2 regions of the Marinomonas sp. HM11-D genome follow, and region 1 is predicted to be linked to the other one. Evidence: predicted binding sites of a transcription regulator. Region 1 holds the regulator's gene; the other holds the start of a gene.

Region 1 (4,582 bases):
CATTAAGGTATTTGATCAACTCTTTGGTGTGTGCGTCTGCATGATTCGGCTCAGATTCCATGTCTGGCACTACCAGCGTCCCCTTATTGGCAAAATCAAACGGACTGATCACGCGCAGATATTCACTTTCGCGCGGCACACCAGAGCGCATATTAAAGCGATGAAACTCGTTTAACGCCGTCAGCGTGGCGGAAGTCACCACTGCACCAAAGCATTTGTCCCACAGCTGCATACGCAAGGTATGAGCTGCAAGGATCGGCGAACCACCAAGCTCGATATCTTGATCCATCCCTTGACCCACCACCACGAGCCAGCGGGCATTTGGCGGATAGTTTTGATCATCTTGGGTCGAATACAATTTCCAAAGTTCGGTACAGGCCTCTAGGCGCCCTAAAATCACCCCAAGAATTGGCAACCAGTTCTCAGCAGTGTCTTCCTTGATCCCCATGCCTTCATTTTGCTTAACCTTTTTACATTCATCCTGAATGTTTTCAATCTGATTAAACAGCTTCTGATAAGACATGGCCAAGCTGTAAGCCAGTTGGCGCAGTTCATCAGGAATCACACCAAACTCAAAACGGTGCTGACGCGTTTCTTGATCCAATCCTAGATTCTGGATAAAGGGCGCTAAACCTTGCTGCACATACTGGATAAAATTAACCGTACTCTGAATTTGCTGCGGGATTTTCAGTAAGATTTGCCCTGTTGTACTGATTTCTTCCGTTAACTCTTGGCGCAAATTGATAAGATTTTTGTCGAGTTGTTTTAACCAGCTAATACTCTGCTGCAAACGCACTTCGTGGCGGAAATGGCCAATGGCTTTATCCGGCAGGTGATGGCCTTCGTCGAACACATAGATAGTTTCTTTCGGATCAGACAAGATGGCACCGCCACCAAGAGACAAATCCGCCAACACCAAATCATGGTTGGCCACAATCACATCGGCGGTCTCAAGCTCGGCACGAGCCTTAAAGAATGGGCAGGCAGAAAAGTTCGCGCAATTGCGGTTGGTGCATTGCTGATGATCGGTAGTCAGTCGACGCCAGTCTTGCTCACGAACAATCCCTTCCCAGTTGTCTTTATCTCCATCCCATTTGCCGGCGCGAATGGCATCGTCCATTTCTTGATACAGAACGGTGTTTACATCATCGGCCGCCAAATGTTGCTCAAACAATCCTGCAAACATATCTTCGGTAGCTTGCTCTTCCGCACTTAAAAAACTCTCAAGATTATTAAGACACATGTAGCGACCACGACCTTTGGCTAAGGTGTAGCGAAAACTGTAGTCGGTATGTTCTAACAAACTTGGCAATTCTTTATGAAGAATCTGCTCCTGGAGGGCAACGGTAGCAGTAGAGATGACCAGCTTAAGACCCTTGTCTTTGGCAATTGGGATCGCTGATAAACAATAAGACAGGGTTTTACCGGTACCCGTGCCCGCCTCCACTACAGCGACATGCTTCTCACCGAGACGCTCACCTTCCGTTCCTTGCTTAATATTGCCAAGGGTTCTAGCGATGGTGGCGATCATATGACGCTGACCAACACGTGCCTTATGCCCTTTCGCATCAAGATATGCACGGTAGGCCGTTTGAATTTTTTCTTTAATCGAGTCTGAAAGCATGGATTTTAGTTGAGCAATTAATTATTAGCTGTATATAATAACAGTAACTGTATAAACAAACAGATGCCATATGATTAAATTAACAAAAAGACAGTCCGATGTACTCGAGACAATACGCGAATTCATCAACGAAACTGGTTTCCCACCGACTCGTGCTGAGATCGCTGCGCGCTTAGGTTTCCGTTCACCTAATGCGGCCGAAGAACACCTTAAGGCACTGTGCAAAAAAGGCGCGATCGAAATGCTTTCTGGCGCTTCCCGAGGCATCCGCCTAGTGGATCAAGAGCCAGCTAGCAGTGCCAATGACGAAGACGGCACCTTGCCTATTATCGGTCGTGTCGCTGCGGGCTACCCTATTCTCGCTCAGGAAAACATCGACTCACGCATCAGCATTGCAGCCGAGATGTTTTCACCAAAAGCAGATTACCTGTTATCGGTAAACGGCATGAGCATGAAAAATGCAGGCATCCTAGACGGTGATCTACTGGCCGTCCACAAAACCCATACGGTACGCAATGGTCAAATCGTTGTCGCCCGTATTGGCGATGAGGTGACCGTTAAGCGCTTTGAGCAAAAAGGCCGCGAAGTGCGCTTGATCCCAGAGAACGAAGAGTTTTCCGACATCATTGTTGACCTAGAAAGCGAAGACTTCGCCATTGAAGGCCTGTCCGTCGGTGTCATCCGTCGTGGTATTTAAGCCACATCAGAAATAAACAAGGCATGGCTTGATAGTATCAAGCCATGCCTTTTTTGTATCTATCCTAGGCGGTTAAAGCAAAACCCTAGTGCAAAATACGCGGCATAAAATCTTCATCGGGCGCATCCGCTTCACCCATACCATCGAAGTCGCCAAAATCTTCCGAGTACACAAAATCGATGCCCGCATGGAACATGCACTTGGCTAATTCAAAGTAACGATCTTTTAGAAAATCTTTGGTATCGTCAGAGATAGTCAGCGTTGCGATAGGCGTTTTATCATCGTCTTCACCCGCTGGACGAAGAACGATTTCACCATTTTCGAGTTCTACTATTTCTAAGTAAGTATCTTTCATTATCAATATTCTGCTGCGTCTTCACGAAAGCGTAAGACTAGCTCAGTCAGTGAGCTTAAAATGAATTTTGTGGAAGCACCAGCATCGGTTCCACGACCGATCAATTCAACGTCTGCTGCGTAGGCATTGTTGCCAACTTGACACTCTAACGCTGCGTTAAATGCGGTGAACAATTGAGCCAACCAAGACTGGCTATTATTCTTAAGTTGCGCCAATTCTACCAGAACCGGCACGCTAATGCCTTTATCATGGCAAGATTTAATCAGTGACTCAATCTCTAGCTGACCTTGCAAACTGTATGAGGTTCTCACTTCCTGTAGCAAGCCATTCAGACCACTGCGCAGTTGAAACAAGGCAGATGACTCAAAACTCTGAGTCATCCAGTCACTTTCTGCATCCTGGCTTTGAATCAATAAACGACGAGCAGCATCTAAACGCTGGTTAGTAACACTCGCTAAGCTGGAACCGCTCATTTCTTCTTACCGTGTTCGATTTTCCACTTACCACCTTCGTAGAAGGCCTTCCAACCCGTAGGCTTACCATCCACTTCAGTCATAATGTACTGCTCTTTAGTCTTACGACTATAACGGATAACCGTTGGATTCCCCTCTTCATCCTGCACTGGCGCTGTATCAAAGTAGTGGTATTTAGGATCAATCTGATCCATATACGGCTTCAACTCTTTAACCAACGGTGGACGCGTCTCACGTTTACGTGGGAATTGACTAGCCGCTAAGAACAGACCCGTGGCACCATCGCGCAATACGTAATGGTCTTCTACCTTTTGACAAGCCAAGTCCGGCATTGACACTGGATCCATCTTCGGCGGAGCCACTTCACCATTCTTCAGAAGCTTACGAGTGTTCTTACACTCTTCGTTAGTACAACCAAAGTACTTGCCAAATCGACCCGTTTTCAGCTGCATTTCAGAGCTACATTTATCACATTCAATGACTGGGCCATCGTAGCCTTTTAGTTTGAATGCACCCTGCTCCACTTCGTAGCCAGGGCATGAAGGATTGTTACCACACACATGTAGCTTACGATGCTCATCGACCAGGTAACTATCCATCGCCGAACCACAAATGTCACAACGATGCTTATTAATCAGCGCTTTAGATTCGCCTTCTTCATCGTCTACAGCAACCGCTTCATCACCGCTCACTAGGTTAATAGTGGCTTTACAACGCTCTTTGGGCGGTAATGCATAACCTGAACAAGACAAGAACACACCCGTACTCGCGGTACGAATCTGCATAGGACGACCACAGGTTGGGCATGGAATATCCGTTGGCGTTGGCTCATTTGGAGCCATACCGCCTTCTTCGGCTTCCGCTTGGTTCAGCGTTTGACTGAAATCTTCGTAGAAGCTGTTAAGAACCTTAATCCAGTCCTTTTCACCCTCAGCGATATCATCCAGCTTTTCTTCCATTTGTGCGGTAAAGCTGTAGTTCATCAGATCATCGAAACTTGCCACAAGACGATCGGTGACAATGTCCCCCATCTTCTCCGCATAGAAACGGCGGTTTTCAACCCGCACATAACCACGATCTTGAATGGTGGAAATAATCGACGCGTAAGTCGATGGACGACCAATGCCACGTTTCTCAAGCTCTTTAACTAAGCTTGCTTCACTGTAACGGGCAGCTGGCTTGGTAAAGTGTTGCTCAGGATCTAGATTAATCAGCGTTAGCTGCTCACCCTGCTGTACATCTGGCAGGATAGTGTCTTCCGCTTTTTTACCCACTGGTGTCAGCACACGAGTGTAACCGTCAAAGCGCAAGATACGGCCTTTTGCACGCAACTCATATTCACCCGCCATCACTGTAATCGTGGTCGAGGTGTATTCTGCAGGCGTCATTTGACAGGTAATGAACTGGTTACGAATCAAATCGTAAAGACGGTG
Region 2 (4,582 bases), on a different contig from region 1:
CAAGACATACACCATCAATCCAAACGCCAGCACTAGCGTCCAAATCGTTACCAGATCCAAACCCATGATATTTCCCCATCTCGACTCAACATGACCTGACCATACTAGGAGCGAAGTCAAAACTAGGACAGGCACACATTTTTAGAAAATAGATAGGGACAGATTTAACTGAGCTAAATGCCTCTTATGCTAGGAGAAATCCAGCAGCAATTGTTTGGCATTTTCTTCTGGCTTCAACATGACATGCAATCCAAGCAGCCTTATTTCACGGCCATTTTGTCGGGTTAAGACTTCCTGCAATAAATCACGGAAATACGCTAAGTCTAAAGCACCGTGCACATGTTCAATGGTGGTTAACTGAAAGTCTGCGAACTTAACCTTAATGCCCTGCTTGGCAATGGCTTTAGTGGGTGAGGCTTTACCTAAGCGCAAATAAAGCTCGGGGAAAAGCTTGTTTTCAATGACCTGCCAACATTCCTCAAAGCTTGAGATATTGCTGGCAAAAGTGCGCTCCACGCCAACCGACTTACGCTGTCGATGGGGGGTGACTTCCCGCGGATCAATGCCGTGACTGCGATTCCAAAGTGACTCCCCTAGTCGCCCAAATTGTCTGACAAGTTTTAAGTAGTCACTGCTACGAATGTCTGAACAGACATAGAAACCGGCCTTATGTAGCTTCTGCAAACTCACTTGACCAACACCGGGGATTTTCTCTAACGGTAGCGAGTCGATCACGCTCTGCATTTCATCTGGCGTGATAACAAATTGGCCGTCCGGCTTATTGAGGTCTGAAGCGATTTTGGCAAGGAATTTAATCGGGGCAATGCCCGCTGAGGCAGTCAGGTTTAACTCGGTACGAATCTCATGGCGGATCGCCTCGGCGATTAGCGTGGCTGAGCCATGTAATTGCTGGCATGCGGTCACATCCAAATAGGCTTCGTCCAACGACAGCGGCTCAATCAGCTCAGTATAACGAGCAAAGATCTCACGCACCTTCTGAGACACTTCACGGTAGACATGCATTCTGCCCGGTACCACAGTCAGCTGTGGGCAAAGCTTCTTTGCCAGCGCTGTCGACATGGCCGATCGCACTCCGTACTTACGAGCTTCGTAATTACAGGTACTGATCACACCACGCTGCTTTTCACTACCGCCCACCGCCAGTGGAATGTTGCGATATTCTGGATAATCACGCATTTCAACCGACGCGAAAAAGGCGTCCATATCGATATGAATGATTTTCTTTGGTGGCGGACTAGAAAGCGGCATAACAAAGCACTGTTTAAATAAACAGTATTAATACAGGGGTAACTTAGGTTTGTCTAGATAAAGTAAGAACGAAAATTAATCTTTTAATTAAAAGAGGAACACGAAAGGGACTTACTAAGAAAATGATCTGATGGGTATTGCTTGAGGAAGTATGGTGGGCGTGGAGAGGTTCGAACTCCCGACATTCGCCTTGTAAGGGCGACGCTCTCCCAACTGAGCTACACGCCCGCTCATAGTTTTACATCTTTGGGAAAGATGGTTCTTGACCAACTTACTTTAGAAGTAAGTGGCGGAATGGACGGGACTCGAACCCGCGACCCCCTGCGTGACAGGCAGGTATTCTAACCAACTGAACTACCACTCCAATGTCATAAGTTGTTTTACCACGGCTTATAAAGTGGTGGGCGTGGAGAGGTTCGAACTCCCGACATTCGCCTTGTAAGGGCGACGCTCTCCCAACTGAGCTACACGCCCGCTCATAGTTTTACATCTTTGGGAAAAGATGGTTCTTGACCAACTTACTTTAGAAGTAAGTGGCGGAATGGACGGGACTCGAACCCGCGACCCCCTGCGTGACAGGCAGGTATTCTAACCAACTGAACTACCACTCCGTTGTCATAAGTTGTTTTACCACGGCTTATAAAGTGGTGGGCGTGGAGAGGTTCGAACTCCCGACATTCGCCTTGTAAGGGCTAAATATCAAAAGAACTTTAACTTACCTCAACTAACCTTGCAGAGCATTCTAACTTAATAAACACTAAAATCAATAACTTATAAAAAAAATTATTGGTTTATTTCAGCTCTACAAGAAAGACTTCTTTAGCAATATGTCCAATTTTCTAAAAAAAGTGGTCACAACACAAATCTATTAAATCAACAGAAATGCTACTTACTAATGAGCTTCGCTCTACAACGGGCGCAGATAATACAGCATTGATTCTTTTTGTCTAGTGTTGTCTGATATTTTTTAAAAATAGTACTAAACACGAGAGGCTCATTAGCTAAAAAGGCTACACAACTTTTATCAAATCATCCTATACAACTAAGGTTGTAAAGTGTTGAAAACCGATAGCCTTATATTTAAATTTGGTAGCGCTCAATTTTCTTAATGAGCCCTTGGCGCGACAAGCCGAGAAGCTTCGAAGCTTGAGTTTTGTTATACTCCGTTTTCTCAAGCGCCGCTTGAATCAGCGAGATTTCCAATTCTTGCACTTGCTCTTCTAAGCTACGTTCCAGGCTGACTTCAGCAGAAGTAATATTTGTTACCGCAGACAATATGCACTGAGACTCAATGGCGTAATTTAGCAGCTGAATATCAGCCAAGGTAATCTGGCCGCCCATACTGATGGCGGCGACACTTTCTAAAGTATTTTTCAACTCACGCACATTACCCGGCCACTGGCGTTGTCGAAACCATTGCAGAGCATCGTTGGAAAGATAAAAGCGCTTACCCTGCTTGACCTCGAGCGCACTTAAAAAGTTTTGTAATAAGGTCGGAATGTCCTCTGGTCGCGTATCCAAGGCCTGCGTTTCAATGCTCACGCCCTTGATTCGATAATATAAATCTTCACGAAACGAGCCCTGCTCAACACGCTCAGCCAAATCAGCATTGGTGGCTGACACAATACGCACATCGATTTGCTCTAAGCTGCGTCCACCGACTGGGTAATAACTGCCTTCTTGTAGCACACGCAGCAGCTTGATTTGCATTGGAACCGGCATTTCACCGATTTCATCGAGAAACAAAGTACCGCCATCCGCAAGCTTCAGTAAGCCCTGCTTATCTTTGTCTGCCCCAGTAAACGCCCCTTTAACATGACCAAATAGCTCGCTTTCTAATAACTCTGCAGGAATGGCACCACAATGCACTGAAATAAACGGCCCTTTCGCGCGAGCACTTAAATCGTGGATTGCTCGAGAAACCACTTCTTTGCCCGTACCAGAAGGCCCTGTCACCAACACTCGCACATCCGTCGGCGCGATACGCTCGATTAGAGCTCGAATACGCTGAGTACTCGCAGAAATGCCGATATAGGTATCGGCACCAGCTTTTGTGGCGCTGCCTTGTAAGCGTGCCACTTCACGCTCCAAGTGCGTTTTCGCCAATGCTCGGCGCACCACTACCGCCAGCATATCCGGATCAACTGGCTTAGCGATAAAATCCCAAGCCCCTTGGGCAATGGCTTGCAAGGACAGCTCACGCTCAGCGTGGCCAGTAATAATTATCACTGGGCAGCCTTCAAACTGCGGCATGGCCAATAGAGTTTTCTGCGGGTCAAAAAACGGTGGCAGCGACAAATCAAGCAGCACCAAGTCTGGTAACCCTTGGCTTTTTTTGGCTTCTAAGGCTTCCTCCACTGACCCCACCGTTTTAACTTTGAAACCTTGCTGAATCAGCCAGCCACCGGCCAATTCACGAAAAGCCGGCTCATCGTCAACTAATAAAATATAACCACTATCCGACATCCGGTGTTTCTCCTGAAAATGCTTGTGAAGTAAGAGGCAAACGACATTCAAAGGTCACTGGCCAACCTAAATCGCTGCGATGACAAATCTGACCATTGTGAGCATCCATAATCCGGCGCACGATCGCTAATCCTAAGCCGCTACCGCCCTGTCGTTTACTAACAAAAGGACGAAACAGCTGATCTTTTTCGATGCTAGGATCAAGCGCTGGGCCGTTGTTGTGAATACGACAGACCAACTCAGTTCCCTGTTGATGGGCTTCGATGCAAATAGAGCCGCCTGACTGATTGCGTACATAGACCAAGGCATTATCAATCAGATTAATAAACACCTGCTGCAACCGATGTGGATCGGCACTCAGCTCAAGACCGTCTTCCAGCTGCAAGGTCATCAGCACCTGATCCGTATTGAGAGAACTTAAGACAGTGCCCAATAATGGTCTCAACGCCACAGGTTGATAATGCAAGGTAAGCTTGCCTGAGTAGACCAACATATCACTGACCAGACGATCGGCCCGACTCAACTGCTCTTGGATATGACGCCGCGTATCAGCGGGGGCATTGTAAGAAGCCATCGATATGATATTTAACGGGTTGCGTAGCTCATGGGCCATGGCTGCCGACAGACTTCCAAGCTCTACCAAATGCTGTTCATCTAGGCGTTTACGCTCAGCCTCCGCCAGTGCTAAAGAGCGCTCTAACGCTGCGCATTGGGTGGCGAATAGCGAGCCGAACACATCTAATGTTAGGCGCATACCAGGACTGATATCTTTACTGTTAAAAGGCTGGGCAAACCAACCATTGGCATCTTTTTCAACGCTCACATGCAGACCATCAAAACAGTCCTC

The links. The regulator LexA, encoded in region 1, represses DNA repair genes until DNA is damaged. The targets are predictions, from matches to a motif close to TACTGTNTANNTANACAGTA.
Region 2: a site for LexA is predicted at 1,277-1,296, ahead of dinB (DNA polymerase IV). Genes of this name have one in related genera too.

Annotation. Positions count from the first base shown of each region.
Region 1 covers NZ_JBMMKT010000004.1:39,483-44,064, forward strand. The annotation lists gene dinG (ATP-dependent DNA helicase DinG) at 1-1,624, opposite strand, end outside; gene lexA (transcriptional repressor LexA) at 1,695-2,321, shown strand; gene ACOSVP_RS06985 (hypothetical protein) at 2,407-2,676, opposite strand; gene ACOSVP_RS06990 (DUF6586 family protein) at 2,679-3,149, opposite strand; gene topA (type I DNA topoisomerase) at 3,146-4,582, opposite strand, start outside.
Region 2 covers NZ_JBMMKT010000002.1:164,423-169,004, reverse strand. The annotation lists gene ACOSVP_RS03210 (cytochrome d ubiquinol oxidase subunit II) at 1-66, opposite strand, end outside; gene dinB (DNA polymerase IV) at 190-1,269, opposite strand; tRNA gene ACOSVP_RS03200 (tRNA-Val) at 1,422-1,497, opposite strand; tRNA gene ACOSVP_RS03195 (tRNA-Asp) at 1,557-1,633, opposite strand; tRNA gene ACOSVP_RS03190 (tRNA-Val) at 1,668-1,743, opposite strand; tRNA gene ACOSVP_RS03185 (tRNA-Asp) at 1,804-1,880, opposite strand; gene ACOSVP_RS03180 (sigma-54-dependent transcriptional regulator) at 2,350-3,735, opposite strand; gene ACOSVP_RS03175 (ATP-binding protein) at 3,725-4,582, opposite strand, start outside.